Regions from separate parts of the Nocardiopsis alba genome, predicted to be linked through region 2. Evidence: riboswitches for the same ligand, from Rfam matches in the RefSeq annotation. Region 2 holds a riboswitch; each other region holds the start of a gene.
What was found. Region 2 has a riboswitch for thiamine pyrophosphate ahead of TR33_RS09430 (ECF transporter S component). Riboswitches for the same ligand answer to the same signal wherever they lie in the genome.
Positions count from the first base shown of each region.

Region 1: another riboswitch for thiamine pyrophosphate. It lies ahead of TR33_RS19115 (3-oxoacyl-ACP reductase); the one in region 2 lies ahead of TR33_RS09430 (ECF transporter S component).
Region 3: another riboswitch for thiamine pyrophosphate. It lies ahead of thiO (glycine oxidase ThiO); the one in region 2 lies ahead of TR33_RS09430 (ECF transporter S component).

Region 1 covers NZ_BAZE01000011.1:25,657-36,333, forward strand. The annotation lists gene TR33_RS19105 (esterase/lipase family protein) at 1-659, shown strand, start outside; gene TR33_RS19110 (MFS transporter) at 729-2,096, opposite strand; TPP riboswitch at 2,386-2,492, shown strand; gene TR33_RS19115 (3-oxoacyl-ACP reductase) at 2,549-3,337, shown strand; gene TR33_RS19120 (LLM class flavin-dependent oxidoreductase) at 3,337-4,656, shown strand; gene TR33_RS19125 (ATP-binding cassette domain-containing protein) at 4,727-7,060, opposite strand; gene TR33_RS19130 (FAD-dependent monooxygenase) at 7,179-8,630, shown strand; gene TR33_RS19135 (TetR/AcrR family transcriptional regulator C-terminal domain-containing protein) at 8,647-9,249, shown strand; gene TR33_RS19140 (CPBP family intramembrane glutamic endopeptidase) at 9,259-10,140, opposite strand; gene TR33_RS19145 (TetR family transcriptional regulator) at 10,180-10,677, shown strand, end outside.
Region 2 covers NZ_BAZE01000004.1:135,185-145,861, reverse strand. The annotation lists gene treS (maltose alpha-D-glucosyltransferase) at 1-14, opposite strand, end outside; gene TR33_RS09440 (alpha-1,4-glucan--maltose-1-phosphate maltosyltransferase) at 104-2,071, opposite strand; gene TR33_RS09435 (transglycosylase domain-containing protein) at 2,702-5,167, shown strand; TPP riboswitch at 5,287-5,394, shown strand; gene TR33_RS09430 (ECF transporter S component) at 5,472-6,113, shown strand; gene TR33_RS09425 (ABC transporter ATP-binding protein) at 6,117-7,643, shown strand; gene TR33_RS09420 (energy-coupling factor transporter transmembrane component T family protein) at 7,679-8,443, shown strand; gene TR33_RS09415 (enoyl-CoA hydratase/isomerase family protein) at 8,489-9,289, shown strand; gene TR33_RS09410 (protein kinase domain-containing protein) at 9,707-10,677, shown strand, end outside.
Region 3 covers NZ_BAZE01000007.1:219,130-229,806, reverse strand. The annotation lists gene TR33_RS15155 (zinc-binding dehydrogenase) at 1-670, shown strand, start outside; gene thiE (thiamine phosphate synthase) at 680-1,351, opposite strand; gene TR33_RS15145 (Rv2175c family DNA-binding protein) at 1,428-1,787, opposite strand; TPP riboswitch at 1,906-2,016, shown strand; gene thiO (glycine oxidase ThiO) at 1,985-3,253, shown strand; gene thiS (sulfur carrier protein ThiS) at 3,244-3,456, shown strand; gene TR33_RS15130 (thiazole synthase) at 3,460-4,248, shown strand; gene pknB (Stk1 family PASTA domain-containing Ser/Thr kinase) at 4,551-6,515, shown strand; gene TR33_RS15120 (response regulator) at 6,652-7,317, shown strand; gene TR33_RS15115 (6-phosphofructokinase) at 7,495-8,520, shown strand; gene thiI (tRNA uracil 4-sulfurtransferase ThiI) at 8,737-10,026, shown strand; gene aroF (3-deoxy-7-phosphoheptulonate synthase) at 10,104-10,677, opposite strand, start outside.

The DNA of each region.
Region 1 (10,677 bases), on a different contig from region 2:
CGATCTCCCTCCTGCTCGGATTCGTCCTCGCCCTCGGAATGTCCCTCCAGGCCGCCCCCGCCGGCGCCGACTCCCACACCCCCGTCGTCTTCGTCCACGGGTTCATGGGCAAGGGCGGCCAGTGGGACGACATGCGGGCCGCCCTCGTCGACTCCGGCTACCCGGAGGACCGGCTGCACGTCTTCTCCTACGACTGGGCCCGTTCCAACACCACCATCGCGGAACGGCTCTCGGAGCGGATCGACGAGGTGCGCGGCGAGCACGGTGTCGACCGCGTGCACCTGGTGACCCACTCCATGGGCGGCCTGTCCTCGCGCTACTACATCAAGAACCTCGGCGGCACGGAGACCGTCGACCAGTGGATCTCCATCGGCGGCCCCAACAACGGGACCGACATCGCGAACCTGTGCCCATCGCCGATCACCCCTTGCGCCGAGATGAGGCACGGGTCGGACTTCCTCGCCGACCTCAACTCCGGCGACCCCACGCCCGGGCCGGTCGGGTACACGACCCTGCGTTCCCCCTGCGACATCGTCATCTCTCCCACGGAGAGCACCTCCCTGCCCGGGGCCGACAACATCCGGGTCGGGTGCGTGGAGCACATCTCGATGATGTGGAACGGCGAGGTCATCGATCACGTCCGTCGCGTCGTCGGCTGACCCGTCCCCGACATGGGACGGGGCGACGGTCCGTTCCCACGAACCGTCGCCCCGTCCTCGACCGGAGGCCTACCCCGCGGTGGCGGGGTCGGCCTCGTCCGCGTGCAGGTCCCGGCCCTCCTGGACCTTCACCAGTGAGACCGCGGCGAAGGAGATCACGGAGAGCCCGACGATGTACACGCCGATGGTCCACGAGGCGCCGAAGCTGTTCAGCAGCAGCTCGGCGATCATCGCGGCGAAGGCCCCGCCCAGGATCGCCCCGAGGGCGTAGCCGATCGAGACGCCCGAATAACGGACCTCCGCCGGGAACATCTCCGCGTACAAGGCGGACTGGGGTCCGTAGCTCAGGCCGAAGGTCAGCGTGAAGACGAAGACCCCCACGAAGTACAGGAGGACGTCGCCGGTGTCGACCAGGAACCACATCGGCACCGCCCAGGCGGCGAGCAGCACGTAGCCGATCTGGAAGGTCCGCACCCGGCCGATCCGGTCGCAGATCCATCCGCCGTACAGCGTCGAGATCAGCCAGCCGAAGGAGGCCAGGGTCGTCGCCAGCAGGACCGGGCCGCGTTCCATCCCCAGCCCCATGTCCTCGACCGGCCTCGAGGCGTAGGTGGCGAGGAAGGCGATGACGAGGTAGCCCGCGGCGTTGTTGGAGACGAAGATCAGCGCGGAGAGGACGACCTCACGGGTGTTCTCGCGGAACAGGCGGCCCAGCGGGGCGGAGGACTTGGCCCGACGCGCCTGCATGTGCTTGAAGACCGGGGACTCCTCGACCGTCTTGCGGATGAGGTGGCCGACGACGATCAGCACGACGGACAGCAGGAAGGGGATGCGCCAGCCCCACTCGAGGAAGGCGTCGGTACCGATGATCGCGGTGATGACCCAGACCACGAAGGTCGCGAGGATCATGCCGCAGGGGACGCCGATCTGCGGGTAGGCGCCGAAGTAGCCCCTCTTGTGCACCGGAGCGTGTTCCACCGACATCAGGGCGGCCCCGCCCCACTCGCCGCCGGCGGAGAAGCCCTGGATGATGCGCATCAGGATCAGCAGGATCGGGGCGGCCATGCCGATCTGCGCGTAGGTGGGCAGCAGGCCGATGACGAAGGTCGCCACGCCCATCATGACGAGGGTCGCCACCAGGATCCGCTTGCGTCCGAACCGGTCGCCGAGGTGGCCGGCGACGATCGCGCCGAGCGGCCGGAAGAGGAAGGAGATGCCGATGGTGGCGAAGGAGAGCACCTGGGCGACGCCCGGGTTGCTGGCGGACAGGGGTTCCAGGAAGAGCGGTGCGAGTACGAGGCCCGCGGCCTGGGCGTAGATGAAGAAGTCGTACCACTCGATGGTGGTACCGACCATCGTCCCGGCGAGGACCTTGCGCTTCTCTCTTCGGTCGAGAGGGGCACCCGGTTCGGGGGTCGTGGCGTCGGAAGTCGCCATTGCTGCTCCGTAGTTCTCTGCCGGCATGGGCCGGATCCGTCGATGGGCCACGGCAGGCGCCGTCCGCGTATTCGGGGCGTACAAGGGGAAAACGGACGACATGCTCATGAGCCCCAGAACACCATGCCATGTGAGGCACGACACTTTCTACACCGGGGCCTTACTTTCGCAGTTGAGAACACATGTCCTTACCGAACGGTCGGTCGGAAAGTCCGGGTTCCAGCACACTCCGTGACGCCGTACCGCACCCCACCCCACGTCCTCGTAAGGACGGTGGACTACCTTGAGCACCAGTGACACGGGGTGCTTCGGACCGCACAGGGGTTCCGAGCTGAGATCACACCCGTCGAACCTGATCCGGGTAACGCCGGCGAAGGGATGTCCACTCACCCGCCCCCGGCGGTGACTCCTCTGTGCACGGCTCCCTTCTCCGCCAGACAGAAAGGGAACCGATGTCCTCCCCCGAAGCCGCACAGGCGATCCCTCTCGACCGACAGGTCGTCCTCGTCACCGGTGGAGCCCGCGGGCTGGGCTCCCATCTGGCCCGGGCCTTCCTGCGCGAAGGGGCCCGTGTGGTGATCAACCACCGGAGCAGCGCCGATGCCGCCCGCGAACTGGCCGAGACCCACCCCGACACCGCCCTGGCGGTCCGGGCCGATGTGCGTGACCGCGACCAGGTCACCGCGATGGTGGAGGAGGCCGAGAGCCGCTTCGGCGCCCCCGTCACCACCGTCGTCAACAACGCCCTCGTCGACTTCTCCTTCAACGGCGACGCTCGACCGCACGCCGACACCTTGACGTGGCAGGACCTCGACCGGCAGTTCAGCGGGACCGTCCAGGGCGCCTTGAACACCGTGCAGGCGGCCCTCCCCGGAATGCGCCGGGCCGGGGGAGGGCGGATCGTCAACGTGGGCACCAACCTGTTCCAGCACCCGGTCGTGCCCTACCACGACTACACCGCGGCCAAGGCGGCCCTGCTCTCCCTGACCCGCACCCTCGCCCACGACCTGGGCCCCGACGGCATCACCGTCAACATGATCTCGGGTGGTCTGCTGCGCACCACCGACGCCAGCTCGGCCACCCCCGAGGAGGTGTTCGACCTGATCGCCTCCGGCACCCCGCTGCGCCGGGTCACCACCCCGGCCGAGTTCGCCGACACCGCCCTGTTCTTCGCCTCCCCCTGGGCCCGGTCGGTCACCGGACAGAACCTGGTCGTCGACGGCGGGCTGGTGATGGACTGATGCCCGAGATCGAACGTCAGGCGCACATCAACCTGTTCATCTTCGGCTCCGGCCACCACAAGGCGGCCTGGCGTCACCCCGATTCCCCCGCCGAGCGGATCGGGGACATCCGTTACTACGAGGAGCTGGCCCGCACCGCCGAGCGGGGCCTCCTGGACGCGGTCTTCTTCGCCGACGGCCACGCCGCCGGCGAGGTGGCCGAAGGGCCGTGGTGGTTCCTCGAGCCCCTGACCGCACTGGCCGCGATGAGCCGGGCCACGGAACGGATCGGGCTGGTCAGCACCGTCTCCAGCACCTTCTACACCCCCTTCCACGCCGCCCGCATGCTGGCCTCGCTCGACCACATCTCCGGCGGTCGGATCGGGTGGAACGTGGTCACCTCCATGTTCGACACCGAAGCGCGCAACCACGGCTACGAGAGGATGCCGGAGCACGGGGAGCGCTACGCCCGCGCCGAGGAGTTCGTGGACGTGGTGCTGCGGCTGTGGGACTCCTGGGGCGAGGACGCCCTGCGCCATGACCGCGACGGTGTCTTCGCCGATCCCGAGCTGGTCCGCCCCATCGACCACCAGGGGGAGCACTTCCAGGTCGACGGCCCGTTGAACGTACCGCGCCCGCCCCAGGGTCACCCGGTGCTCTTCCAGGCGGGCGCCTCCGAGCAGGGCCGCGCGCTGGCCTCCCGTCGCGCCGAGGCGATCTACTCGGTGGCCTACGACCTCCCCAGCGCCCAGGACTACTACCGGGACGTCAAGGCGAGGATCCGGCGGGCGGGCCGCGACCCCCGTTCGGTGGCGATCATGCCGGGGCTGGTCACCTACGTGGGCTCCACCGAGGCGGAGGCCGAGGCCAAGCGGAACGAACTGGACCTGCTCCTTCCGGTGGAGGAGTCGTTGCGACAGTTGGGCCTGTTCGTGGAGCAGGACTGCTCGGACTGGGAGCTGGACGCGCCCGTCCCCGAACTCCCCCCGTTGGAGGCGTTCACCGGACCCAAGGGTCGCTACGCCACCATCCTGCGGATCATCGAGTCCGAGAGGCCCACGGTGCGCGGGCTGCTCGGACGTCTGGCCGCCGGCGGCGGGCACTGCACCATGACCGGCACCCCCGAGCAGATCGCCGACCGGATCGGCGTATGGCTGCGTGAGGAGGGCGCGGACGGCTTCAACCTCATGCCGCCGTCCCTGCCGGGAGGGATCGAGGACTTCGTGGACCACGTGATCCCCGTCCTCCAGGAGCGGGGGCTGTTCCGCCGCGAGTACACGTCGGAGACCCTGCGCGGGCATCTGGGGTTGGAGCGCCCGGCCGCACCCTCGCATCGGTGACCCTCGCCGGCCGGGTCCACCCACCTCGATCACGGTGAGCGGACCCGGCGGTGCCGTCGCGGTGGTCTGCTCAGAGCAGGTGCCTCAGGTAGCGGCCGGTGCGGCTCTCCGAGGTGGCCGCGATCCGCTCCGGCGTCCCCTCCGCCACGATCCGACCGCCCGCGGAGCCCCCGCCCGGCCCCAGGTCGACGACGTGGTCGGCGCCGGCCACCACCCGCATGTCGTGCTCGGCCGCGACCACCGTGGCCCCGGACTCCACGAGGTCCCGGAGCCGGTCCATCAGCACGTCGGTGTCGTACGGGTGCAGCCCCGTCGTGGGTTCGTCCAATAGATAGACCGTGTCCGCCACCCGACGACGCTGGAGTTCGCCCGCGAGCTTGATCCGCTGGGCCTCCCCGCCCGAGAGCTCGGTCGCGGACTGCCCCAGACGCAGATACCCCAGACCGACCGCGCGCAGGGTCTCCAGGGAGCGCCGCACCGCCGGCACCTCGTCGAAGAACTCCAACGCCTCCTCGACCGACATCGCCAGGACGTCGGCGATGGTGCGCCCCCGGTAGAGGACCCGCAGGGTGTCGGGGTTGTACCTGGAGCCGCCACAGGTGGGGCAGGGGGCGTAGGTGGTGGGCAGGAACAGCAGCTCCACCGAGACGAAACCCTCGCCCTCACAGGTGGGACAGCGTCCACCCGTGACGTTGAAGGAGAAGCGACCCGCTCCGTAGCCGTACTTCTTCGCCTCGTCGGTGGCGGCGAAGAGTCTGCGCACGGTGTCGAACAGACCCGTGTAGGTGGCCAGGTTGGAGCGAGGGGTGCGACCGATGGGCTGCTGGTCGACCCACACCACGCGCCCGCGTTCCGACGCGCGTTCCTCCACCGCCGCCAGCAGGCTGGACTTGCCCGCCCCGGACACCCCGGTGACGGCGGTGAACACCCCCAAGGGGAGATCGAGGTCGACGTCGCGCAGGTTGTTGCGGTCGGCGCCGCGTAATTCCAGCACGCCCCGGGCCTCGTGTCGAGGACGCTCGGGAACGACGTTCTCGAACAGGTAGCGCCGTGTCACCGACTCCGGCTCGTCGCGCAGACCCTCCACCGGGCCGCTGTAGAGGACACGGCCACCGTTCTCCCCGGCCCCGGGGCCGACGTCGACCACCCAGTCCGCCCCGCGCACGATGTCGAGGTTGTGCTCCACCAGGCAGACGGTGTTGCCGCCGTCGCGCAGCCGTCGCAGGATGTCGGAGAGCGCCTCGCGGTCGGCCGGGTGCAGCCCCGCCGAGGGCTCGTCGAGGACGTAGACCACACCGAACAGTCCGGTGCGCAACTGGGTGGCCAGACGAATGCGCTGTAGTTCCCCGTGGGAGAGGGTGGGGGCGGGCTGGGCCACGCTCAGATAGCCCAGTCCCAGCTCCATCAAGATCTCGGCCCGGCCGGTGATGTCCCGGGTCAGGACCCCGGTGGCCCCTTCCTCGTCGTCGTTGTGAGGACGCAGCAGCTCGACCAGGTCGGTCAAGGACAGGCGGGCCAGTTCGGCGACGTTGTATCCCGCGAAGGTGACCCTCAGGGCCTCCCGCCGCAACCGGAGCCCTCCGCACTCGCGACAGGTGCGGTTCTCCATGAACTCGGCGGCCTTGCGTCGCCGGGCCTCGCTCGCCGAGGTGCCGTAGGCCTTGAGCACCAGTCGACGGGCGCTGGTGTACCGCCCCTGGTAGGGGCGGTGGATCCGACCGGCCTCGCGGACCGGATGGACCGTCACCACGGGTTCCTCGTCGGTGAACAGGATCCACTCCCGCTCCCGTTCGGGCAGTTCCCGCCAGGGTCGGTGGATGTCGTATCCGAGGGTGTCGAGGATGTCGCGCAGGTTCTTGCCCTGCCAGGCTCCAGGCCAGGAGGCGATCGCCCCGTCGGCGATGCTCAGGGAGGGGTCCGGGACCAGGGAGGCCTCGGTGACCTCGTGTTCGACGCCCTCGCCGTGGCAGACCGGGCAGGCCCCGACGGCCGTGTTGGGGGAGAAGGCGTCCGAGTCGAGGTGTTCGTCTCCCGGTGGGCGCTCTCCGGATCGGGACAGGAGCATCCGCAACGAGTTGGAGATCATGGTGAGCGTGCCCACCGTGGACCGGCCCGAGGGGCTCGTCCTGGGCTGGGCCAGCGCCACCGCAGGCGGCAGACCGGTGATCGACCCCACCTCCGGGTCCGGGAGTTGGCGCAGGAGCCGCCGGGCGTAGGGCGCCATGGACTCCAGATACCGGTGCTGGGCCTCGGCGTAGAGGGTCCCGAAGGCCAGCGAGGACTTGCCCGATCCGGACACCCCGGTGAAGGCCACCATCGCGTCGCGGGGCAGCGACACGTCCACGTTCCTCAGGTTGTGGATGCGCGCCCCGCGGACACGGATGTGATCGTCGATTTCCGCCATGTCCCCAGGTCTACCCGGTTCGACCGCTCACCTCGACCGACGAGGCGCCGCGCCCCCATCGACCTTTCTTGGTCAGTGACCTACTATCTCTTGTTCAGCAACCAATAAGGGGTGGAACATGGACCAGAGGGTCGTGATCGTCGGGGCGGGTCCGGTGGGCCTGTGGCTGGCCGCGGAACTGAGATACGGCGGGGTCGAGGTGACGGTCCTGGAGCGCCGCACGGAACGGAACGCGAACTCCCGGGCACTGACCGTCCACGCGCGCACACTCGAACTGTTCGACTCCCGAGGGGTGCTCGACCCCTTGCTGGCGGAGGGCACCCGGATACCGAACGGGCACTTCGCCGTACTCGACAGCCGACTCGACTTCCGCGGGCTCGACTCGCCCCATCCGTTCACCGTGGCGATCCCCCAGGAGCGCACCGAGCGGATCCTGGAGGAGCACGCCCGAGGGAAGGGCGCCGACGTCCGCCGCGGGGTCACGGTGTCCGGTCTGGAGTTCGGCGAGGACCGGGTGCGCGTTCTGACCGAGGACGGGGAGAGGATCGACGCGCCGTGGGTCGTCGGGTGCGACGGCACCCGCGGCATCGTGCGCACGGCGGCGGGAATCGACTTCCCGGGCACCTCCTCGACCTGCCTCGGATGGTTGGCCGACGTCCGCGTCTCGGAGCGGCCCGACCCTCCGATCGTCGACGCCTGGAACGACGAGGGACAGGTCCTCGGGGTGCCCCTGTCGGAGGACCTCTACAGATTCGTGGGCATCGCGCGCGAGGACGTACGCGAGGACCGACCGGGCGAACCGACCTTGGAGGAGGTACGGCGCAAGATCACCGCGGTCACCGGACGGGACTGGGGCGCGCACTCACCGGTCTGGCTCTCCCGGTACGGGAACGCCGCACGGATCGCCGAGCGCTATCGCTCGGGCCGGGTCCTGCTCGCCGGGGACGCCGCCCACCGGCACATGCCCGCCGGCGGTGTCGGAATGAACGTGGGGATCCAGGACGCGGCGAACCTGGGCTGGCGACTCGCCTCGACCGCCCTGGGGACGGCCCCCGAGGGTCTGCTGGACGGCTACCACGACGAACGCCACCCCGTGGGCGTCGATCTGTTGCGCGCCACGCAGGCCCAGACCGCGCTGCTCACGGACTTCTCCCCGGACGGGCGGAGACTTCGGGAGTTGATGAGCGAGCTGATCTCTGAGGTCCCCGCCCTCGCCGACGACCTCGCCCGACGTCTCTCCGGACTGAAGGTCCGCTACCCGGCCCCGCCGGACGCGCACCCGCTCGTGGGGACGAGGGCCCCGGATCTCCCGCTCGCGGACTCCGGTGGGCTGTTCACGGCCATGCGATCCGGCGGGTTCGTCCTGCTCGACCTCACGGGCGGGCTCGAAGCCCCGGGCCTGCCCGCCCACCGGGTCGCCTCGATCGAGGGCCGCCGAGAGTGGACGAACGTCGACGCGGCGCTCGTACGTCCGGACGGACACGTGGCCTGGGCGGGCGACGCCTCCGGTGTTCCGGCGGCCCTGAGGTCGGTGGGTATCGGCACGACCAGGGCCGGGGCCGGCGGATGACGTAGGCTTTCGGGTCATGGTGAGGGATCGTCGGGCCGAGATCGTCCGGGCAGCGTTGGAGTTGTTGGACGAGAAGGGGCTGGAGGCGGTCAGCCTTCGCGCCGTCGCCGACCGGCTCGGGGTACGGATGAACACCGTCTCGTGGCACGTCAAGACCAAGGCCGGGTTGCGCGACCTCATGGCGGACGCGATCCTCGCCGAGATCCGGCTCGACGACCTGCCCTCCCCCGGTGAGGAGGCGGTGCGCGCGCTACTCCGCCGCTATCGGGGGGCCATGCTCGCCCATCGCGACGGCGGACGGGTCGTGGCCGGAACGTTCACCGCCGAACCGGCCACCCTGCGCTACGCCGACCGGCTCGTCGGTGCCCTGCTGGAGGGCGGTCTCGACGAGCGGGCCGCGGGTTGGACCGCCTGGACGCTGATCTACTTCGCCCTCGGTCTGGTCCAGGAGGAACAGGGCGCGGAGCGTGAGCAGGGCTCCCTCTCCGACCGTCTGGCCTCGGCGTTGGACGTCCGGGCCCATCCCGCGTTGGTGCGCGTCTTCCCGCACCTGACCGAAGGATCGTTCGAGGAGCGGTTCGAATACGGGATGGACCGCGTGCTCTCGCCCCTGGCCTGACCCCGACCCTCAGGAGTCGGCGGAACGGCGCAGGCCCAGTCGGCCTCGGGTGGCCAGGGTGAGGATCACCGCGACGAGGAGCACGGCGCAGACCTCGAACAGACCGGCCGGGTCGCCGACGAGCATGCCCTTGAGTCCGGCGACGACGTTGACCGCGGCGTGGGCGACCACGGCGGCGAGCACCCCGCCCCGGGCGGAGTTGAAGACGTGGCCGAGGACGACCGTGAGTCCGACGCAGAGCAGGGCGTAGGCGGGGAAGTACACCTCGGACTGGATCGTACCGGCCATCTCGAACAGCGGGGCGTGCCACACGGCCCAGATCGCGCCGAGGACGACGTTGGCGGCGAGCGGGGGAAGTGATCCCTGGAGGCGGGGCAGAGCGAACCCTCGCCATCCCAGCTCCTCGTTACCGCCGCCGACCAGAGCGATGAGCAGGAACTGGACGGGCACCATCATCAGCGCCGCCTTCAGGGCCTCCTCCTCGACCGAGGCCGTTCCCAGGTACACGGGGAGAGCGGCCGACCCCGCGATGGCCAGGACGACGAGCGCCGTGATCGCGTAGGGGGCGATGCCTCCCCTGTGTCGGAGCGAGTGGCGCCGGAAGAGCGCGCCCACCCCGGCACGTCCCTTCGTCGCGGCGGTGACGAGGATCGCGGCCACCATCGGGCCGAAACCGCCGACCAGGACGGCCGGGGTCGGATCACCGCCGTCGAGGAATCGGGGAATGAGCCACCAGGCGGTCCAGGAGAAGGCGAAGGAGATCACCAGGAAGGCGGTGAGGCCTCGGGGGTCGACGGCCGTCGTCCGTGACGGGTCGGGGGTGTGGGCGGGAGCGGGGGAAGGGGGAACGGGGTGCGTGGAGGGGGTCTCGGTAACCATGACGAGAAACATACATCGTTGGAGAGAAACCTACAACGTATGATTACTTGTATGCTGTCGGACATGGACGAAACAGGCTCCGACCGGCACGTCGACAGCGTCTTCCACCGCCCACAACGGCGCCGCAGGTCGCAACCGGCCCTCAGCAGGGAACGCATCGTCACCGCGACCATCGCGCTGCTCGATCGGGAGGGGGCCTCGGCGCTGACCATGCGCAAGGTCGCCGCCGAACTCGGGGTGCACGCGACGAGCCTCTACTGGCATGTGGACCGCCGAGAGGATCTCGTGGACCTGGCCGTGGACGAGATCCTCGCCGAGGCCGCCTCCCGGCTCCCCTCCGCCGGCCTGCCCTGGGACGTCGCCCTCAAGGAGACGGCCCAACGCTTCTATTCGGCCCTGACCGCGCACACCTGGGCCGCCGAGTTCGCCGGGTCCCGCCCCCTCGTCGGACCGAACGCCGTCGCCCTGTCGAGGCGGATCATCGAGGCCCTCGCCGCGCTCGGCGGGGAGGAGGAGAAGCGGGCGGTCGCGATCCGGGCGGTGTCGAAC
Region 2 (10,677 bases):
TCGTCTTTGCTCATCTACTGCTCCCCACCAAGAATGTTCGACATCGGATCAACGGGCGTCCGGGCCCGGGCGGCGGTTCCGTCCCGCCGCCGGGTCCCGGGCGTCATCTGCCGTTGACGGTGAACACGTGCGCCGGTCCGGTCGCCGGGTCGAGCCGGACGTAGTTGCTCGCCCGCCACGTGTAGGAGCGTCCGGTCAGCTCGTCGGTCACCTTGAGGTCCTCCTCCCACGTGCGGCCGATCGACGGCAGGTCCAGATGCACCGTGGCCTCGCGGGCGTGGTGCGGGTCGAGGTTGACGACGACGAGAACGACGTCGTCGGGCTCACCGGGGGCGCCGGGGCGATGCTTGGAGAAGCAGATCAACTCCGGCCGGTCCACGTGGTGGAACCGCAGGTTGCGCAGCTCGCGCAGGGCGGGATGGGCTCGTCGCAGCTCGTTGAGCCTGGTGATGAGCGGAGCGATGGTCGTTCCGGAGGCGTCGGCCCCGGCCCAGTCCCTGGGGCGGTACTCGTACTTCTCCGAGTGCAGGTACTCCTCGCTGCCGGGGTGGGCCGGGGTGTTCTCGCACAGCTCGAAGCCCGAGTAGATCCCCCAGGTCGGGGAGAGCAGGGCCGCCAGGACCGCGCGCGCCTCGAAGGCCGGTCGACCGCCTCGTTGGAGGTAGGCGTGCAGGATGTCCGGGGTGTTGGCGAACAGGTTGGGTCGAAGGTAGTGCGCGGTCTCCCGGCTGAGCTCGGTGAGGTACTCGGTGAGCTCGTCCTTGTCGTTGCGCCAGGTGAAGTAGGTGTAGGACTGATGGAAGCCGATCTTGGCCAGGGTGCGCATCATCGCCGGCCGGGTGAAGGCCTCGGCGAGGAAGAGGACGTCGGGGTCGCGTTCGGCGACCTCGGCGAGCAGGCGCTCCCAGAAGGCGACCGGTTTGGTGTGCGGGTTGTCCACCCGGAAGATGCGCACCCCGTGGTCGATCCAGTGCCGCACGACCCGCAGGACCTCGGCGTACAGACCCTCGAAGTCGTTGTCGAAGCAGAGCGGGTAGATGTCCTGGTACTTCTTCGGCGGGTTCTCGGCGTAGGCGATGGAGCCGTCCGCGCGCGTGGTGAACCACTCCGGGTGCTCGGAGACCCAGGGGTGGTCGGGCGAGCACTGGAGCGCCAGGTCCAGGGCGATCTCCAGTCCGTGGTCGGAGGCCACGGCGACGAAGGCGTCGAAGTCCTCCAGGGTGCCCAGGTCGGGGTGGACGGCGTCGTGTCCTCCCTCGGGCGAACCTATGGCCCACACCGAGCCGGGGTCCCCCGGCCCCGCGGTCAGCGTGTTGTCGCGACCTTTGCGATGGGCCGTACCGACGGGGTGGATCGGCGGCAGGTACACCACGTCGAACCCCATGTCGGCGATGGCGGGCAGGCGCTTGGCCGCGTCGGAGAGGGTTCCGGAGGCCTCCTCGCCCGGGGCCACGTCGACCCGGGCGCCCTCCGAGCGGGGGAAGAACTCGTACCAGGAACCGAACAGGGCCCGTTCGCGGTGGACGACGACCTTGGTCCGCTTGGACCTGGTGACGAGTTCCCGCAGGGGTTTGCGGTCCATGGCGGCGACGACCTCGTCGGTGACGGCCGTCGTGAAGCGTTCCATCGGATCGGTCGAGGTGTCGCGCAGGAGCGTGGCCGCCTCGGAGAGGGCGGGGTCTCGCGGGGTGCGACGGGCGGCGCGCGCGAGCAGGCGGGCGCCCTCCTCGAGGACGAGGTCGGTGTCGACGCCGAGGGGAAGTTTCACGCGGGCGACGTGCAGCCATGTGGCGAAGGGGTCGGTCCAGGATTCGATGGAGAAGGACCAGTCGCCCTCGGAGGGCAGGCTGATCTCGGCCTCGTACCGGTCGGTCCCGGGGGCCTTCTCGCGCATGGGGACGAGAGCCTCGCGGCGACCACGGGGGGAATGGACGACGACGCCCGCGGCGAGGGAATCGTGCCCTTCGCGGATCACGGTCGCGCCGACGGTGAAGCGTTCTCCCGGAACGGCCTTCACCGGCCCGAGGTCGTTGTCCGGAGATATGTCGATTATGGGCAGGCGTCCGATCACTGGCTACACCGTAATCATCGTTGTCAGGGCGTCATGAGGAGGCGCGTGACGACGCACGCGCGAAGAATGATCGGGTTCCGATCAAAGGCAGGATGGAGTCGACGAAGAACCGAATGGAAACTGTCCGGATTGCGGCTTCGGTGGTCTCCGATGTCCATCGTCCGCCCTGGCCCTGGCTTTGGCGGAGTGTCGAGGCCGAGTCGCACATGTGATCCTCGCCACATTCTTGCCCGTGGTCGAGGTCGGGTATTTGTCGGTTTTCATCGCTCGAAAACCGGCGAAGAAGGCATAAATTCGCAGTGGATTCTGTGTTCTCCCCGGTTGCTTTTCGATTCTCCATCATGAAAAGTCCGAAGATCTGTCCCGCTGGTTGCCGGTGGGAGTGAACTGGGTAGGGCTCATCTAATGCGCCCCGAGTGGTCGAGGGTCTATTCCGGACACTCGATCATGTCCAATGTGTCTACTCTGTGTAATCTTCTGTTGCTCTGTGTGGTTTACAAGGTATTGAGGAAGCTTTTCAGTGACACACCCGATTTAACGGAGTTCCCTTGAGGCCCTTCCTGCGAGGGTGGTCGACGCGATGCCCACCGTCGCGAGGCGGAGGGGCGGCACACGGCTCTAGGGGGCGACGTGACGGAGGTCGACGGGGGCGGTGGGTTCATCGAGCGGGCCCGCGCTCTGTTCCAGGAGAGGGTCGAGCGGGCCCGCGCCCTGTTCCAGGAGAGGATCGCGGAGTTCGAGAAGGACGCGACTCGGGAACGACGCGACGCGTATCTGCGACTGTCGGGTCTGGGCGCCGTCGCGGGTCTGCTCTGTGCCGTCCTCGTGCTGCCCTGGGCGGGAAGCGCGGGCCTGGTGGCCAGGGACACCGCCGCGGGCTTCATGGCCCTCCCCGGGCACCTGGAGGTCCCGAACCTGTCGTCGGGCGTCCTGCTCACCGACGACGCCGGGGAGCCCTTCGCCGAGGTCTCCGAACGCGAACGGGACGTGGTCTCCCTCGACGCGATCAGCCCCTGGGTCCCCTCGGCCCTCATGGCGGTCGAGGACGACCGTTTCTATGAGCACAACGGGCTCGACATGAAGGGCGTCCTGCGGGCCGCGCTGCGTACGGCCCAGGGAGACATGCAGGGCGGCTCCACCATCACCCAGCAGTACGTCAAGAACCTCCTCATCGAGACCGCCGATTCGGAGGGGGACGTCGACGGCGCCAGCGAACGGACCCTCGGCCGCAAACTGACCGAGCTGCGCTACGCCATCGACATCGAGGACCGGTACACCAAGGACGAGATCCTGGAGGGCTACCTCAACCTGGCCTACTTCGGGGCCGGCGCGCACGGCATCGAGGTCGCGGCCCAACGCTACTTCTCGATCTCGGCGGAGAATCTGGACGCCGGTCAGGCGGCGATGCTGGTCGGCCTGGTCCGGGGGCCCTCGTTCTACGACCCCCTCAACAACCCCGAGGGGGCGAAGGAACGTCGCGACCTGGTTCTGGACCGCATGGTCGACACCGGTCACCTGGAAGCGGAGGAGGCCGCCGCCCACAAGGCCGAGGACCTGGGCATCGATCACACCCCCAGGGGCGGCAGTTGCATGGAGAGCGACTACCCGTTCTTCTGCGACTACGTCATGCGCTGGCTGGCCGACTCGGAGATGCTGGGGAAGACCGCCGCCGAGCGGGAGCAGCGCATCGCCCAGGGCGGTCTCACCGTGCGCACCACGATGGATCGCGCGGCCCAGGACGCGGCCCAGGACGCCGTGGACAAGCGGGTCCCGCATGAGGACTCCACCAAGTTCGCCGCCCAGGCGCTGGTCGAACCCGGAACCGGTCGGATCCGGGGCCTGGTCCAGAACCTGCGCTACGGGTTCGACGACGACGCCTCCGGAACCACCTCGATCAACCTCGCCGTGGATCGGGACGAGGGCGGCTCCGGCGGCTATCAGGCGGGATCGACCTTCAAGACCTTCACCCTGGCGGCGGCCCTGGAACAGGGGATGGGGTACGGGACCAGGTTCAACTCGCCCAAGAGCATGTCCGTCGGTGGGATGACCGACTGCGGCGGCGACCGGATGTCGTCGTGGAGCGTGAGCAACGCCGGCGAGAGCGACGACGGCGAACACAACATGATCAGCGCGACCAAGGGCTCGGTGAACACCTACTTCGCCCAGTTGCAGGAGAAGGTCGGTCTGTGCGAGACCTCCGAGATGGCGGTGAAGGCCGGCGTGCACCGCGCCGATGGTGAGGATCTCGGAGTGTGGAGCTCCTTCACCCTCGGGGATCAGGAGGTGTCCCCGCTGACCGTCGCCAACTCCTACGCGACCTTCGCGGCCCGCGGCATCCGTTGTGAGCCGCGGCCGGTGCGCTCTCTGACCGAGGACGGCACGGAGGAGCGGGTCACCGCCGACTCCGACTGTGAGCGGGTGGTGAAGCAACAGGCCGCCGACGGGGTCAACCACCTGCTCCAACAGACCTTCGACGGAGGTACGGCCAAGGGCCTGGACATCGGGCGGCCCGCGGCGGGCAAGACCGGTACCACCGACGGATCCGCCTACGCCTGGTTCGCCGGGCACACCCCGAACCTGGCCTCCGCGGTCGTCGTCGGCGACGTGCGCGGTGGTGAGCAGAACCCGCTGCGCGGGGTGACCATCGGCGGACAGTACTTCGGCGTCGTCTACGGAGGGACCCTGCCCGGACCGATCTGGCAGGAGTCCATGCGCGGGGCGACGGAGGGGCTGCCCTCCGAGAGCTTCGCCGGTTCTCCCGGTTCCTTCGGGGACCCGACGGCGGAGCCGCCTGGACGGGAGAAGGACGACGACTCCGATGACGAGGGCGGAGCGGACGGCCCCGAGGACGCCGCCGGCTCCGCGGACTCCGAAGGTACGGAGAGCACGGAGAGCACGGAGAGCACCGAGGGTTCCGCGGACTCCGAAGGGACCGGGGGCGCCGAAGGTTCGGACGGCACCGGCGGCACGGGCGGTACCGAGGGCTCGGACGGTACCGGAGGCACGGGCGGCACCGAAGGTACCGGGGGCACCGAAGGCACCGAAGGTTCCGGTGGCACCGAGGGCTCCGACACCGGAGAGGGGGCCGGCACCTGACCACCGGGCCCGCTCGCGCGCGGTCCATGGTCCCGAGGTGGACAGAGGCCTATATGTCGTGGTGAAAGGGGTATGGAGGGTCAAGAGCTCCGATATTTGCCTCATGGCGCATAATGGAGCCGAACCGACAGGGGAGCGCGGAAGCGCTGAGAGTGCGGCACCGGGCCGCAGACCCTTAGACACCTGATCCGGATCATGCCGGCGAAGGAAGTCGTGAGAACCCGCCATCGTGCGCGTGAGAACGCGTGATGGCGCTCTTGGCCGCATTCCCCTCCGTCGCTCCGACGAAGGGAACCCTCGGGTAATGAGTACCGAAGACAGGACCGGCACGACCGATGGCCGCGAGGTCGCGCGTGCCGGATTCCTCCAAGAGGTACGGGCCGGCCTCAAGAGCTGGCGCACCGTCGACATCGTCGTCGCCGCCGTGATCGGTGTGGCGGTCGGTGTCGTCTTCTGGCTGTGGAACATCGTCTGGTCGATCACGACGCCGCTGTTCGTGTTCTTCCCGCCCGGTCAGGCCGTCGTCTACGGCATGTGGCTGATCTCCGGCGTGCTCGGTGGTCTGATCGTCCGCAAGCCCGGCGCCGCCGTGCTCACCTCGATCGCGGCGGCCTCGGTCTCCGCGGTCCTGGGGACCCAGTGGGGGCTCGCGGTCATCCTCGACGGCACCCTCCAGGGGCTGCTGCCCGAACTGGTCTTCCTGGCGTTCGCCTACCGGCGTTGGAACATGGGCGTGGCCGTGCTCGCCGCGGCGTTCGCGGGCCTGTCCCCGGCCATCCGGGACAACATCGCCTACAACGTCACCTGGCCGCTCCACTACCAGATCACCTACGGGGTGATCGTGGTGATCAGCGCCGCCCTCATCGCGGGTGTGGGAGCCAGGCTCCTCACCACCGCCCTGGCGCGCGCCGGCGCCCTGGCCCCCTTCCCCTCGGCCAAGGGCTGACCCATGGGAGCGAGGAACGTGGGCGGCGCGCGTGTGGAGCTCTCCGGTTGGGGATGGCGGCACGCGGGCCGCGACACCCACGCCCTGCGCGGCGTGGACCTGGTCGTCGAACCCGGGGAGCGGATCCTGCTGCTGGGCGCCTCCGGCGCGGGCAAGAGCACCCTGCTCCACTCCCTGGCCGGGCTCACCGGCCCCGACAGCGCCATCAGCGGCGAGGAGGAGGGCCTGCTCCGTGTGGACGGAGAGCCCGCCGCCCGCGGTAGGGGTCGGGTCGGCCTGGTCGCCCAGGACCCCGAGACCCAGCTCGTGATGGCCCGGGCCGGAGACGACGTCGCGTTCGGTCTGGAGAACCTCGGTATCGAACGAGAGGCGATCCGGCCCCGGGTGGAGGGGGCCCTGGCGGACGTGGGCTTCCCCTACGGTCTGCGGCATTCCACCGGTGCCCTGTCCGGCGGAGAGAAGCAGCGACTGGTGATCGCCGGAGCGCTGGCCATGCGCCCTCGCCTGCTGCTGCTGGACGAGCCCACCGCCAACCTCGACCCGGCCGGGGCCGAGCTGGTCCGGTCCCTGCTCGCCCGTCTACTGGCCGAGACCGAGGCCACCCTCGTCCTGGTCGAACACCGGGTCGCCGAGGTCGTGGACCTGGTCGACCGGGTCGTGGTGGTGGAACCGGGCGGCGGGGTGATCGCAGACGGCGCCCCCGCCGAGATCTTCGCCGAACACGGGCGTTCCCTGGCCGCCCAGGGCGTGTGGATCCCCGGGAACGAACCCGCCCCCTCGCTCACGGCGGCCCCGGGAGGGGCACCGTTGATCGAGGCCGTGGACGTGACGGCGCGGACCCCCTTCCAGGTGGGGGTCCGCGTCGGCCCTCGCCGCACGGTCCTGGAGGGGGTGCGCGTCGCCCCCGAGGCCGGGACGGCGACCGCCCTGACCGGACCCAACGGAGCGGGAAAGTCGACCCTCCTCACCCTGCTGGCCGGGCTCTCCGGTCCCTACCGGGGGAGCGTCGAGCCTCGCGGGCCATTGGCCGAGGCCGACCGACGCCCCCTGGTGAAGTGGCCGGCCCGACGTCTGGCCCGACACGTGGGAACGGTCTTCCAACACGCGGAGGACCAGTTCGTCACCTCCACCGTGCTGGACGAGCTGCGTTTCGCGCCCTCGCGCGCGGGGATGGGCGAGGTCGAGATCGAGGCCTGGGTGGGCGAACTCATGGAGAGACTGCGCCTGACCCGGCTGGCCGACGTCCACCCGTACACGCTCTCCGGAGGAGAGAAACGGCGGCTCTCGGTGGCCACCGCGCTCAGTTCCGGGCCCTCGCACGCCCCCGACGTCCTCGTCCTGGACGAACCCACCTTCGGGCAGGACACCCGTACCTGGACGGAGCTGGTGGAGCTGCTGGGCTCCCTGAGGTCGGAGGGGCGGGCCATCGTCATGGCCACCCACGACCGGCTGCTCCTGGAACATCTGGTGGACTCCCGTATCGGGGTCGCCGACGGTCGAGCCACCGTCTCGTCGAAGGAGGACGTGTGAGCACCGCCCGATCCGGCACCCGTACCGCGGAGACGATGGGAGGGGACACCCTCACCCTCGACGTTCCCGCCGAGGGCGGGGCCCGCTACTGGATGACCGGGCTCAACCCGGCCGCGAAACTGCTGGCGGCCCTGGCGATCGCCATCGGCCTGATCCCCGCTGTGGACGCCGTCACCGGAGGCCTGGTCCTGTTCGTGGTCCTGCTGACGGTCCCCTTCAGCGGTGTGGACCGTAGGACCCTGATGCTCCTGGGCGGGCCCTTTCTGCTGATGGGCCTCAGCAGCGGGACGGTCAACTACCTGTACGGCGAACAGGGGCTGGAAGGGGCCGTCGGCGCCGCGGTGCGCCTGCTGGCCATCGCGCTTCCCGGACTGTTGGCCGCGATCACCAGCGACCCCACGGAGATGTCGGACGGGCTCGTGCAACGGCTCAAGGTGCCCGAGCGCCCCGCCATGGGCGTCCTCGCCGCGCTGCGCCTGATCCCGCTCCTGGCCGACCAGTGGCGGACCATCACCCTGGCCCGCCGGGCGCGCGGTCTGGAGGCCGGGTACAACCCGTTCAACGTGGTGCGGCTGTTCTTCGGTCGACTCTTCGCTTTGCTGGTCCGCTCGATCAGGACCGGGACGCTGTTGGCCACCGCGATGGACGCGCGGGCCTTCGGCACGGGGCCGCGCACCCACGCCCGGATCAGTCACTGGAGGAGGGCGGACACCCTTCTGCTGGTGGGGACCGGGGCGCTCCTGATCGGCGCGTACGCCCTCTCCGCGCGCTTGGGCACCCTGGTGCTGCTCTTCTCCTGACCCGAGTGGTTAGGTGGCAACCGACACTGACGCCGAAGTGAAGAGGTGGAGAACGTGGGCGAGTTCGTTCGCGTGGAGGTCGACCCGGACAACCCCGCGGTGGCCGTCATCCGGATCGATCGACCCAAGGCGCTGAACGCGTTGAACGGTCGGGTCACCGAGGAGATCGCCGAGGCGGCCGCGCGGGTGTCGTCGGACGACTCCGTGCGCGCCGTCGTGCTCTACGGCGGTGAGCGGGCCTTCGTGGCCGGGGCCGACATCAAGGAGATGGCCGAGCTCACCCACGCGAAGATGCTGGAGTACTCGCGCGCCCTACAGAACGCTCTGACCGCGGTGGCCCGGATCCCCAAGCCGGTGGTCGCCGCCATCAGCGGGTACGCGCTGGGCGGTGGATGCGAGCTGGCGCTGTGCGCCGACTTCCGGGTCGTGGGGGCCAAGGCCAGGCTCGGACAGCCCGAGATCCTGCTGGGCGTCATCCCGGGTGCGGGCGGGACCCAGCGTCTGCCGCGTCTGATCGGTCCGGCCAAGGCCAAGGACCTGGTGTTCACCGGGCGTCACGTGAAGGCGGAGGAGGCACTGGAGATCGGCCTGGCCGACCGGGTCGTCGAGGACGACGAGGTCTACTCGGCCGCCGTGGAGCTGGTCGCCCGTTACGCGGACGGCCCCGCGGTGGCCCTGGCCGCGGCCAAGGAGGCCATCGACCGCGGGTTGGAGACCGACCTGGACACCGGCCTGGAGATCGAGCGACTCCAGTTCTCGGGCCTCTTCGCGACCGAGGACCAGAAGGCGGGCATGCGCAGCTTTATCGAGCAGGGACCGGGCAAGGCGACCTTCGAAGGGCGCTGACCTCGGGCGTTCCCGGCCCCTGGGACGGGTATCGCTGTGGGGCGGGGCGGGTGGTGTCGGGCGTTCGCCTCGCCGCCCGCCCCGCTCTCTTCCCAGGTTTTTGTAGTGACTTGTCGTTGCTTTTACTTTTTGTCGCGTTGAGTGTCCTGGTGGGACCTGGGGTGGAAGACCGGATCCGGCCATACGGGAAGGGAACGGGGGAACCGCTCACCCGGTTTTTCCGTCATACTCGTCAGTGGTCGTCACAGGACGGACGGTTCGCCCGGAGCCCCGGGGCGCGTTCCGCGCCCGATCCCGGGTGGGATCCGCGGACCACACGGGCCCCTGGGCGGGGCCGCACAAGCCAAGCTTGACCCATCCCCCCGGCCGATAAACTGGGCGTGGCGGTATGTGGTCTTTTGAGGGGATGAGTTCTCGATGGCAATGTCGGCAGGTTTCCCCACGGGTGAGGAGCTGCCGGAGCGCATCGGTCACTACGTGATCCGCCGTCGCATCGGCGCCGGCGGCATGGGAGTGGTGTACCAGGCCGAGGATCCCCACACCGACCGGTTCGTGGCGGTGAAGGTCCTCAAGCCCGAGGTCGCCGGAGACCACATCGCACGCGCCCGGCTCGCCCGCGAGGTCGAGACGATGCGTCGTGTACAGAGCCCCAACGTGGCCGAGGTCATCGACGCGGACACCCAGGCGGAACTGCCGTGGGTGGTCACCGAGTACATCCCCGGGCCCACGCTGGACGCCACGGTCACCGACCACGGCCCCCTCCGCGGGCGCGCTCTGACCCGTTTCGTCACCGGTATGGCCAGGGCCATCAAGGACATCCACGCGGTGGACGTCATCCACCGTGACCTCAAGCCCGGCAACGTGATCATCTCCAACGGCGAACCGATCGTCATCGACTTCGGTATCGCCCACGCCGTCGACGGGGCCAAGCTGACCCAGACCGGCACGTTCGTCGGCACCCCCAGCTACCTGTCGCCCGAGGTCATCGAGGGGACGGACCTGGGTCCGGCCACCGACGTGCACGCCTGGGGCGGCACCGTGGCCTTCGCCTCCACCGGCCGTCCGCCCTACGGCGCCGGTTCGTTCGAGGTGATCTTCTTCCGGATCCTCAACGGCGAGATCGACATGGACGGGATGCACGAGGCGCTGCGCCCCCTCGTCAACCGCGCGGTCTCCCGGGACATGAGCGCCCGGCCCACCGCGGCCGAACTCGTGACCGAGACCGGCCGCCTCAACCTCGACCTGCCGTGGAGCGAACCGCAGCGCGGGCTGCCGGACCAGACCGGCGGCCACACCGTGCACAGTCCCGCTCCGGGCGTGCCCGACACCGGGGGCCACGGCTCCGGACACGGCGGCGTGGGAGGAGCGATCCTCGGCGGCGCCATGGG
Region 3 (10,677 bases), on a different contig from region 2:
GGTCCGTGAGGACGGCCTGGTACGGGTGCCCGACGGGCTCTCCCCCCACGATGCCCTGGCCCTGCTGGTCGACGGAGCCACGGCGATGCTCCTGGAGCGCTCCGCCCGTTTCCTCCCCGACACCCGGGTGCTGGTACTGGCCGCCGCGGGCGGCGCCGCGAGCCTGGTCGTGCAGCTCGCCCGGCTGGCGGGGGCCCGGGTGATCGGCGCCGCGTCCAGCCCGGAGAAGCGGGAACTGGCCCGAGCCCTGGGAGCGGTCGAGACCGTGGACTACTCGGCCCCCGACTGGCACGACCGGGTCCGCGAGATCACCGGCGGGGCCGGGGTGGACGTGGTCGTCGACGGGGCCGGAGGGGCGCTGGGGGCGTCGGCCTTCTCCCTCGTGGCCGACGGGGGACGTTTCGTCAGCTACGGCACCACCGACGGGGAGATCGTCGAGATCGACGAGGCCGAGGCGTCCCGACGTCGGATCGAGACCGTGGGCCTGTTCGACATCCAACGGGAGGAGAACCTGGGCCGGAACGACCTGGCCAGACTCGCCTTGGAGGAGGCCAGGGAGGGCCGGATCCGACCGCACGTGGGGATGACCCTGCCCTTGGAGCGGGCCGCCGAGGCGCACCGGGCGCTCCAGGAGCGTCGGGTCGTCGGGAAGGTGCTCCTCGTCCCCTGACCCGAACGGTCAGGAACGGTCGGAGCGCGCGGTCAACCGGGCCCGCAACGCGGCGGCGGCCGCTCGGGGGTCCTCCGCCTCGGTGATCGCGCGCACCACGACCACCCGACGGGCACCGGCGTCCAGTACGCGGTCGACGTTGTCGAGGTCGATGCCGCCGATGGCGAACCAGGGGCGGTCGCCGGCCAGCTCGGCGGCCCGCTCGACCAGGGAGAGCCCGGCCGCGGGACGACCCGGCTTGGTCGGGGTGGCCCAGGTCGGCCCGACACAGAAGTAGTCGCTGCCCGCCTCGGCCGCGGAGGCCGCGGCGGCGTCGGCGTCGTTGTTGGAACGGCCGATGATCGGGTCGGCGCCGATGATGTCCCTGGCCATGGGGACGGGAAGGTCCCGCTGCCCCAGGTGCAGGACGTCGGCGCGCACCGAGCGGGCGATGTCGGCCCGGTCGTTGACCGCGAGCAGGGCCCCGTGCCGCTCGCAGGCCTCGCGCATGATCTCCAGGGCCGCGAGCTCCTCACGGGCCTCCAGACCCTTGTCCCGGAGTTGGACGATGTCCACACCTCCGGCCAGGGCGGCGTCGGTGAACTCCGCGAGATCGCCGCGCCCGGTCCGGGCGTCGGTGCACAGGTACAGAAGCGATGCGTCCAGGCGCTCGCGCAGGCTGGTTCCGTGGCTGGTCCTCACACCGTCCACCTTAGGGCCCGGAGATCGGGGACCCGAGGGCACCCCCGTGCGGAGCGCCCCGGGCCCCGGACCCGCCTCAGAAGGCCAGGCTCTGGGCGCGGCGCCGCACCTCGGTGCCCCGGTTCTCGCGCATGGCCTGGATCGGGGTTCCGGGCAGGGTGTCGTCCGGGGTGAACAGCCAGCGCAGGGCCTCCTCCGTGGAGAACCCGGCGTCGGTGAGCAGCACGATGGTGCCGGGCAGCCCCTTGACCAGGTCCTCCCCGTCCAGGAAGGCGGCGGGGATGGAGAGTTCTCCGCCCCGGACCAGACCCATCAGCCGCTTCTCGCGGATGAGCGTCTTGATCCGGTTCGGGCTCACGCCCAGCGGCCGGGCGGCCTCTCGCAGGGTCAGCCAGTCGCCGACCAGTTCGTCGATTTCACGGTCGCTTTGTGTCACCCTCCCAATCTGCCACACACGGCCGGCCACGCGGACCGTCCCGGCCGTGCCGGGTGACCTGGCAGAGGTCCCGACGCGCCCCCTTCGAAGGGCCTGTCCTAGGATGGGGTACCGAACAGACACGTCCCGCGGGAGCCGGGTGGACCCGGCTGAGAGGGAGACTGCCCGTCTCCGACCGCACGAACCTGATCCGGATCATGCCGGCGAAGGGAGTGGAGGAGCGCACCGTGCGTACTTTCGAGGAAACCCCCGACACGAGGATTCGTCCTACCAATACCGTGGTCGTGGTGGGCGGTGGCGTCATCGGCCGCGTCACCGCGTGGCGGGCCGCCCAACAGGGCCTGGACGTCACGCTGGTCGAGCCCGATCCGGTGGACGAACCGTCCCACGCGCGTGCCGCCTCGACCGTCGCCGCGGGCATGCTGACCCCCGCCACCGAGGCGGTGTTCGGCGAGGAGGAGCTGATGGCCCTGGGCCTGCGCTCCGCGCGGATGTACGACGACTTCGTCGCCGAGGCGGAGGCCGCGAGCGGCCGATCGGTGGGTCATCGCCGCACCGGCACCCTGCTGGTCGCCTTCGATCGGGACGACCTGGCCGTCCTGCACGATCTGCACGCCCTCCAGGAACGGCTGGGGATCGCCACCGAACGGCTGGGCGGCCGTGAGTGCCGCAGGTTGGAGCCCATGCTGGCGCCTTCCGTGCGCGGCGGTGTCCTGGCCCCCGAGGACCACTCCCTCGACCCCCGGCTCCTCCTCCGGGCCCTGGCCGAGGCCGGGAGGCGCGCGGGGGTGCGCGAGGTCTCCGGGACCGTGGCGGAGGTCTCCTCCCCGGGCCCCGACGGGGCCCGCCTCGGGGTACGTCCGATCGACGGTCCCGTCCTTCCGGCGCACCAGGTCGTCCTGGCCGCGGGCTGCTGGGGCGACCGGATCACGCTGCCCGCGCCGGTGGTGCCGCCGCTGCGCCCGGTCAAGGGACAGTTGCTGCGCGCCCGCGTGCGCGCCGGAGAACCGCCCATCGTGGAGCGCACCGTGCGCGGCCTGGTCCGCGGATTCCCCGTCTACCTGGTGCCACGCGCCGACGGCGAGGTGATCGTGGGCGCCACCCAGGAGGAACTGGGCCACGACACCGCCCTGACCGCGGGGGGACTCTGGCAGGTACTGCGGGACGCCCGAGAGCTGGTCCCCGGGGTGGGCGAACTGGAGATCACCGAGACCTGCGTGGGCCTGCGCCCCGGATCCCCCGACAACGAACCCCTCCTGGGCCCCACGAGGGTCCCGGGACTGCACCTGGCCTCCGGCCACTTCCGCCACGGGGTGCTCCTGGCCCCCGTGACCGGAGAGGTCATGGCCGAGGCGCTCACCACCGGCACGCTGCCCGAGTACGCGCGCCGGTTCGCCGCCGACCGAGCCGTGCCCGGCGGTGACACGCGGGAGAAGCCGACGACGTGGGAGGAACAGTGGAACTGATCATCAACGGCGAGAGCCGCCAGAGCGAGGCCGCCACGGTCGAGACGGTCGTGCGCGACCTGACCTCGGCCGGGGAGGGGCGGATCCCCGGCGGGATCGCGGTCGCCGTCAACGACGAGGTCGTGCGCCGTACCGCCTGGGCCGAGACCGCCCTGTCCCCCGGAGACCGTGTGGACGTCCTGACCGCCGTGCAGGGAGGCTGAACCATGACCGACACCCTCGACGCCCCCACCACGATCGACGATCCCCTCGTCATCGACGGGGTCTCCTTCGGTTCCCGGCTCATCACCGGCACCGGCGGCGCCCCCTCCCTGGAGGTCCTGGAGGAGGCCCTGCTCGCCTCGGGGACCGAGCTCACCACCGTGGCCATGCGCAGGGTCACCCCCGGTACCCGCGGTTCGGTGTGGGACGTCCTGGAGCGCAACGCGATCCGGCCGCTGCCCAACACCGCCGGCTGCTTCACCGCCGTCGAGGCCGTGCGCACCGCCCGGTTGGGCCGTGAGGCCCTGGAGACCGACTGGGTCAAGCTGGAGGTGGTGGCCGACGAGCACACCCTGCTGCCCGACCCGGTGGAGCTGCTGGACGCCGCCGAGACCCTCGTGGACGAGGGGTTCACCGTCCTGCCCTACACCAACGACGACCCGATCCTGGCCCGTCGACTGGAGCAGGTGGGGTGCGCCGCCGTCATGCCGTTGGCCGCGCCGATCGGTTCGGGCCTGGGCATCCGCAACCCGCACAACCTCGAACTGATCGTCGAGCAGGCCCGGGTCCCGGTGATCGTCGACGCGGGCATCGGTACCGCCAGCGACGCGGCCCTGGCGATGGAACTGGGATGCGACGCGGTGTTGTTGGCCACTGCCGTGACCCGCGCGCAGGACCCCGTCCGTATGGCGACCGCGATGCGCGACGCCGTCCGGGCCGGGCGGGGCGCGCGTCTGGCCGGCCGTATCCCGGTCCGCCGTCACGCGCTGGCCTCCAGCCCCGACGTGGTCTGACACCCGTGCGTCGGGCCGGCGTGGATCGTCGGCCCGACGGACGGTTTGCGCTCGTCCCCTACCGTGGTGGGGTACGGCGGCCCTTTGGAGGGCGCCGCTCCCATCAGAACCGCCCAGGCGCGAACTCCCTCGACCGCACACGGAACGACCTTGTGCGACACGGACCGGGGACGCCGCGACCGTGAACCGCGGGGCAGAACCGACGCCGGATTCCGCTATCGTGTCGGTTCGATACCTGGTGTCGGGTACGCGCCACCGGCCGCGATCTCCCGCGCTCCCCGCAGCAAGGACACAACTCCGCCGTGGACATGACGAATTCCGACCCGCTTGTAGGCGCGACACTGGACCGTCGCTACTTCGTCGAGTCAAGGATCGCCGGTGGCGGCATGGCGACGGTGTACGTCGCCCACGACCTGAGACTGGACCGCAGACTGGCCTTGAAGGTCATGCATCCCTCTCTGGCCCAGGACCCCTCCTTCGTCCAGCGCTTCATCAACGAGGCGCACTCGGTCGCCAAGCTCTCCCACCCCAACGTGGTGCAGGTCTTCGATCAGGGCGAGGATCAGGGACACGTGTTCCTGGCCATGGAGTACGTCCCGGGCCGGACCCTGCGCGACCTCCTCAAGGAGCAGGGCAGGCTGGCCCCCCGGCAGGCCCTGAACTTCATGGCCCCGGTCCTGGCCGCGCTGGGCGCCGCCCATCAGGCGGGCATGGTGCACCGCGACGTCAAGCCCGAGAACGTCCTCATCACCGAGGACGGCCGGGTGAAGGTCGCCGACTTCGGTCTGGCCCGCGCCGTCGAGCAGTCCAACCAGGGACTGACCCGGACCGGCACCCTCATGGGCACCGCCGCCTACCTGGCCCCCGAGCAGATCGAGAAGGGCACCGCCGACGCCCGCAGTGACGTCTACGCGGCCGGCATCATGCTCTACGAGCTGCTCACCGGTGGACAGCCGCACACCGGCGAGACCCCCATCGCCATCGCCTACCAGCACGTCACCGAGGACGTCCCCCGTCCCTCCCACTTCCTGCCCGGGCTCCCGCCCGAGGTGGACACCCTGGTCACCAAGGCCACCGAGCGCGATCCCAGGTACCGTCCGAGCAACGCGGGCCAGTACCTGGCCAAGGTGCTGGAGGTCCTGCGCGACCTGCCGGAGAACCCCGCCCCGGCCCAGGGCCGGATGGCGCCGGTCGCCCCGACCGGTCCCTCCGCCGCCACCATGACCGCGCCCCAGTTGATCGCCGGCGGCGCAGGTCCGGGGACCGAGAACGCCACCATGGTCGTCGACATGGGCGCCATGGACGGCTATGGCGACGACGACCGCTACCCCGACGACGGGGAGCGTTCCCGTTTCGGCCGTAAGCCCCTGCTGATCGCCGGTGCCGCGGTCATGGCCCTGATCGTCGGCGTGGTCGGCTGGTGGTTCCTGCTCGGCCGCTTCGAGTCCGTTCCCGACGTGATCGGGTCCACCCCCGAGGCCGCGGGGACCGAGATCCGGTCCAGTGGTCTGATCTACAACCTCTCCGACCGGACCGTCTACAGCGACGACGCCGCCGCCGGCGAGGTGGGCGGTACCGACCCCGAGATCGGTACCCGGCTCTCCCCGGGCGACGAGGTGACGGTGTTCCTCTCCAAGGGGCCGCAGGAGGTGGACATGCCCGAGCTGGTCGGCGCCGACGTCGCCGACGCCGTCAAGGAGTTGGAGGACCTCGGGTTCGAGTCCGACAAGATCGCCCAGGAAGAGGTCGACGCCACCGACAAGGACCCCGGCGAGGTCATCTCCACCTCGCCCGAGGCCGGCTCCACCGCCGACCGTGAGGAGACGGTGACGCTCACCGTCAGCCGGGGCATCCCCGTGCCGAGCCTGGCCGGGGAGAAGCTGGAGGACGCCGAGGCCCAGCTGGAGGACCTGGGTCTGTCGGTCGAGGTCGTCGAGGAGGAGAGCGAGAACATCGACGAGGGCCGGGTGATCACCCAGAGCCCCGACACCGGCATCAACGTGGGCGCCGGCTCCACCGTCACCCTGACCGTCTCCACCGGGCCCCCCGGAGTGGACATCCCCAACGTGGTCGGCGAGCGGATCAACGACGCCCGCAAGACCTTGGAGGAGGCGGGCTTCGAGGTCGAGGTGGAGCGCATCCTGGGCGGCCGGATCGTGGCGCACCAGTCGCACAACGGCAAGGCGCCCAAGGGCACCGAGATCACGATCACCGCGACCCCGCGGGGGATCAACCTTCCCGGTGACGACGATGACGACGACGACTGATCCGGTCGGTCTTCGATGAGGGGCGGGGGGCGCGGGCTCCCCGCCCCTCTCGTCTCTCCGTCTCCGGGAGGAACGGCGTGAACCGGCCACGCCCCGTCCTGCCGTTCCGGGCTTCTCGGGCACTACGCTCGGCGACATGAGCGGTGACGACATCCGAGTACTGGTGGTGGACGACCACCCCATGTGGCGTGACGCGGTGGCCCGGGACCTGGACGAGGCGGGCATGACCGTGGTGGGCACCGCGGGCGACGGCGCCAAGGCCCTACGGATCGCCCCGGCGGCCCGTCCCACCCTGGCCGTGGTGGACCTGCACCTGCCCGACACCGACGGGGTGCGGCTCACCTCGGCGCTTCTGGCCCTGCCCGAGCCTCCGAGGGTCCTGGTGCTCTCGGCCAGCGGGGAGAGCGAGGACGTGCTGGCCGCGGTCAAGGCCGGCGCCACCGGCTATCTCGTGAAGTCGGCCGGCCGGGAGGAGCTCTTGGACGCGGTGCGGCGGGTCCACGCCGGAGAGGCGGTCTACACCCCCGGACTGGCCGGTCTGGTCCTCGGCGAGTACCGCCGGCTCTCGGCCGAGGACGAGAGCGCCCGCGCCGGAGACGAGAAGAGCCCCCGACTCACTCCCCGGGAGACCGAGGTCCTGCGTCTGGTGGCCAAGGGGCTGGCCTATAAGCAGATCGCCCGAAGACTGACCATCTCCCACCGGACCGTACAGAATCACGTGCAGAACACCCTGACCAAACTCCACCTGCACAACCGGGTGGAGCTGGTGCGCTACGCCATCGACCAGGGGTTGGACGAATGATCTCGGGGACGGAACGGATATCACCGGTACTTTCGGTCTCCCCTGCCCCGGGGAGGGGGCGGGATTTCGGAGGTCCTTTCCGGCCCGGGGGTTGGCTCGGTCTCGTCTGCCCCACTATGGTCTAGACCATCTGGCGTCCGACGCCGTCAAGACACACAACGTCGAGGAGAATGTCGCATGCGAGTCGGTGTGCTGACCGGTGGCGGAGACTGCCCCGGTCTGAACGCGGTCATCCGCGCCGTGGTCCGTAAGGGCATCAAGGACTACGGCTACGAGTTCATCGGCTTCCGGGACGGCTGGCGTGGGCCCCTGGAGGGCGACACCATGCCGCTGGACGTGTCGGCCGTACGCGGCATCCTCCCCCGCGGAGGGACCATCCTGGGCTCCTCCCGCACCAACCTGATGAAGATCGAGGGCGGTGTCGAGCGGGTCAAGGACAACATGGCCGGCCTGGGCGTGGACGCCCTGGTCGCCATCGGCGGCGAGGACACCCTCGGTGTGGCCCGGCAGCTGCACGACCGCGGCGTCAACGTGGTGGGCGTCCCCAAGACCATCGACAACGACCTCAACGCCACGGACTACACGTTCGGGTTCGACACGGCCGTCAACATCGCGGTGGAGGCGATCGACCGCCTGCACACCACGGCGGAGTCCCACCACCGCGCCCTGGTCGTCGAGGTCATGGGCCGGCACGCCGGCTGGATCGCCCTGCACTCGGGTATGGCCGCGGGCGCCAACGTCATCCTCATCCCCGAGCGCCCCTTCGACATCGACGAGGTCGTCGCGCACGTCGAGAGCCGTTTCCGGACGCAGTACGCCCCCATCATCGTGGTCGCCGAGGGAGCCCACCCCAAGGAGGGCCAGATGGAGCTCCAGACCGGCGAGAAGGACTCCTTCGGCCACGTCCGTCTGGGCGGCATCGGCCAGAACCTGGCCGACGAGATCGAGCGGCGCACCGGCAAGGAGTCCCGCTCGGTCGTGCTCGGCCACGTCCAGCGCGGCGGCACCCCCTCCGCCTTCGACCGGGTGCTCGCCACCCGCCTGGGCGTGCACGCCATCGAGGCCGTGCACGACAAGGCCTTCGGTCGGATGGTCGGCCTTCAGGGCACCGACATCGTCCGCGTCGACCTGGCCGAGGCCACCGACACCCTCAAGACGGTCCCCGCCGAGCGTTACCAGGAGGCCGAGGTCTTCTTCGGCTGATCCGCGCCACGCGACGGCCCCTCCCGACCCCGTCGGGAGGGGCCGTTCGACGTCCGAGGGGTGTCGGTCCTCTCGATCGGCGCCGAACGGGAATGTACCGAGCGCTCCGGAGATTGTTCGATACTGGAGGGAAGCGGTGGACACTCCCGGTCTCTCCATCGCGCCCCTCTCCCTCTCATCGGGTACCAAGGCACCATCTTTTCCGGAGGTAGCACCATGTCCGCGTCGCTGGAGTCCGCGCCGCTCCCCGTAACCGAGGTCGGTGCCGACGCCGGGCTCGGAGAGCTCTGCGTGCTGATGAAGCTCGGCGAGATCGTCCTCAAGGGCTCCAACCGCAAGCTCTTCGAACGGCGTCTGCACAACAACATCCGTGCCTCGGTCCGCGACCTGGGCGACATCCGGCTCTCCCAGCGCGGCGCCGGTGTGATCATCGTGCGCAAGCCCGGGGCCTCGGACCTGGAGATCGCCGAGATCGCCGACCGCATGGCCAACGTCATGGGCGTGGTGTGGGTGCACCTGGTCCGCCGGGTGCCCAAGGACATGGACGCCGTCGTGGACGTGTCCGTGCGCTCCATGGCCGACCGTGAGGGCACCTTCGCGGTGCGCGCCCGCCGCCGCGACAAGCGCTTCGAGATGACCTCCTCCGAGCTGGCCGGCCTCCTCGGATCCAAGATCATCGAGGCCCACGGCTACAAGGTGAACCTCAAGCGGCCCGACAACACCCTCTTCGTCGAGGTCGACAAGGACGAGGTGTTCGTCTTCACCGACGGCATCCCCGGCCAGGGCGGTCTGCCCGCCGGTATGAGCGGCCGCGGCCTGGTGCTGATGTCGGGCGGTATCGACTCCCCCGTCGCCGCGCACCGGATGATCCGGCGCGGCCTGAAGGTCGACTTCCTGCACTTCTCCGGGATGCCCTTCACCGGCCCCGAGTCCATCTACAAGGCCTACAGCCTGGTCCGTCAGCTCGACCGCTACCAGGTGGGCTCGCGTCTGTTCGTGGTGCCGTTCGGCAAGGCACAGCAGCAGCTGAAGAGCTCGGGCATCGAGCGATTGCAGATCGTCGCCCAGCGCCGGTTGATGCTCAAGACCGCCGAGGCCCTCGCCGACGACCTCGGCGCCGAGTGCCTGATCACCGGGGACGCCCTGGGCCAGGTCTCCAGCCAGACGATGACCAACATCACCGCCCTGGACGACGCCGTGGACCTGCCGATCCTGCGGCCCCTCATCGGCATGGACAAGACCGAGATCATGGACCAGGCCCGCTCCATCGGGACCCTGGCCATCTCCGAGCTGCCCGACGAGGACTGCTGCACCATGCTGACCCCGCGTCAGGTGGAGACCGCGGCCAAGATCGGCGACCTGCGCCAGATCGAGAAGCGTCTGGACGCCGAGGAGCTGGCCGAGCACCTGGTGACCACGGCCCAGGTGCACAAGCCCAGCTTCCTGGGCGAGGAGGCCCCCGCGAAGGTGACCCCGACGGCCGCCGCCACGACCGTCACCGCCTGAGCCGCCCTCCCCTCGTACACCGGTGCCCCGGCCCCTCCCACGTGGAGGGTTCCGGGGCACCGGTGCGTTCGACGGTCCTACAGGGCGACCGGCTCGGCCGTGGGGGCCGGGGTGAGGGTACGGCCGCTCAGGGTGGCCAGGGTCGAGGCCAGATCGCGCAGCTCGGCCAGGTCCTCCTCGAGCAGGGCCTGCGGGCCGTCGCACAGCGCCGTCTCAGGGCTGGGGTGGACGTCCACGATGACGCCGTCGGCGCCGATGGCGATGGCCGCGCGGGAGAGGGGCAGGACCAGGTCCCGCTTGCCGCCGGAGTGGGACGGGTCGACGATCACCGGCAGGTGGGTGAGGTTCTGCGCCACCGGAACGGCGCTGATGTCCAGGGTGTTGCGGGTGGCCTTCTCGAAGGTGCGGATCCCGCGCTCGCACAGGACGATGTCGAGGTTGCCGCGCTGGGCGATGTACTCGGCGGCCATCAACCACTCCTCGATGGTGGCGCTCATGCCGCGCTTGAGCAGGACCGGCTTGCCCGCGTCGCCCACCGCCTGGAGCAGGGCGAAGTTCTGCATGTTGCGGGTACCGATCTGGAGCATGTCGGCGTAGGAGGCGACCAGCTCGACGTCGGCGGCGTCCACCACCTCGGTCACGATGGGCAGG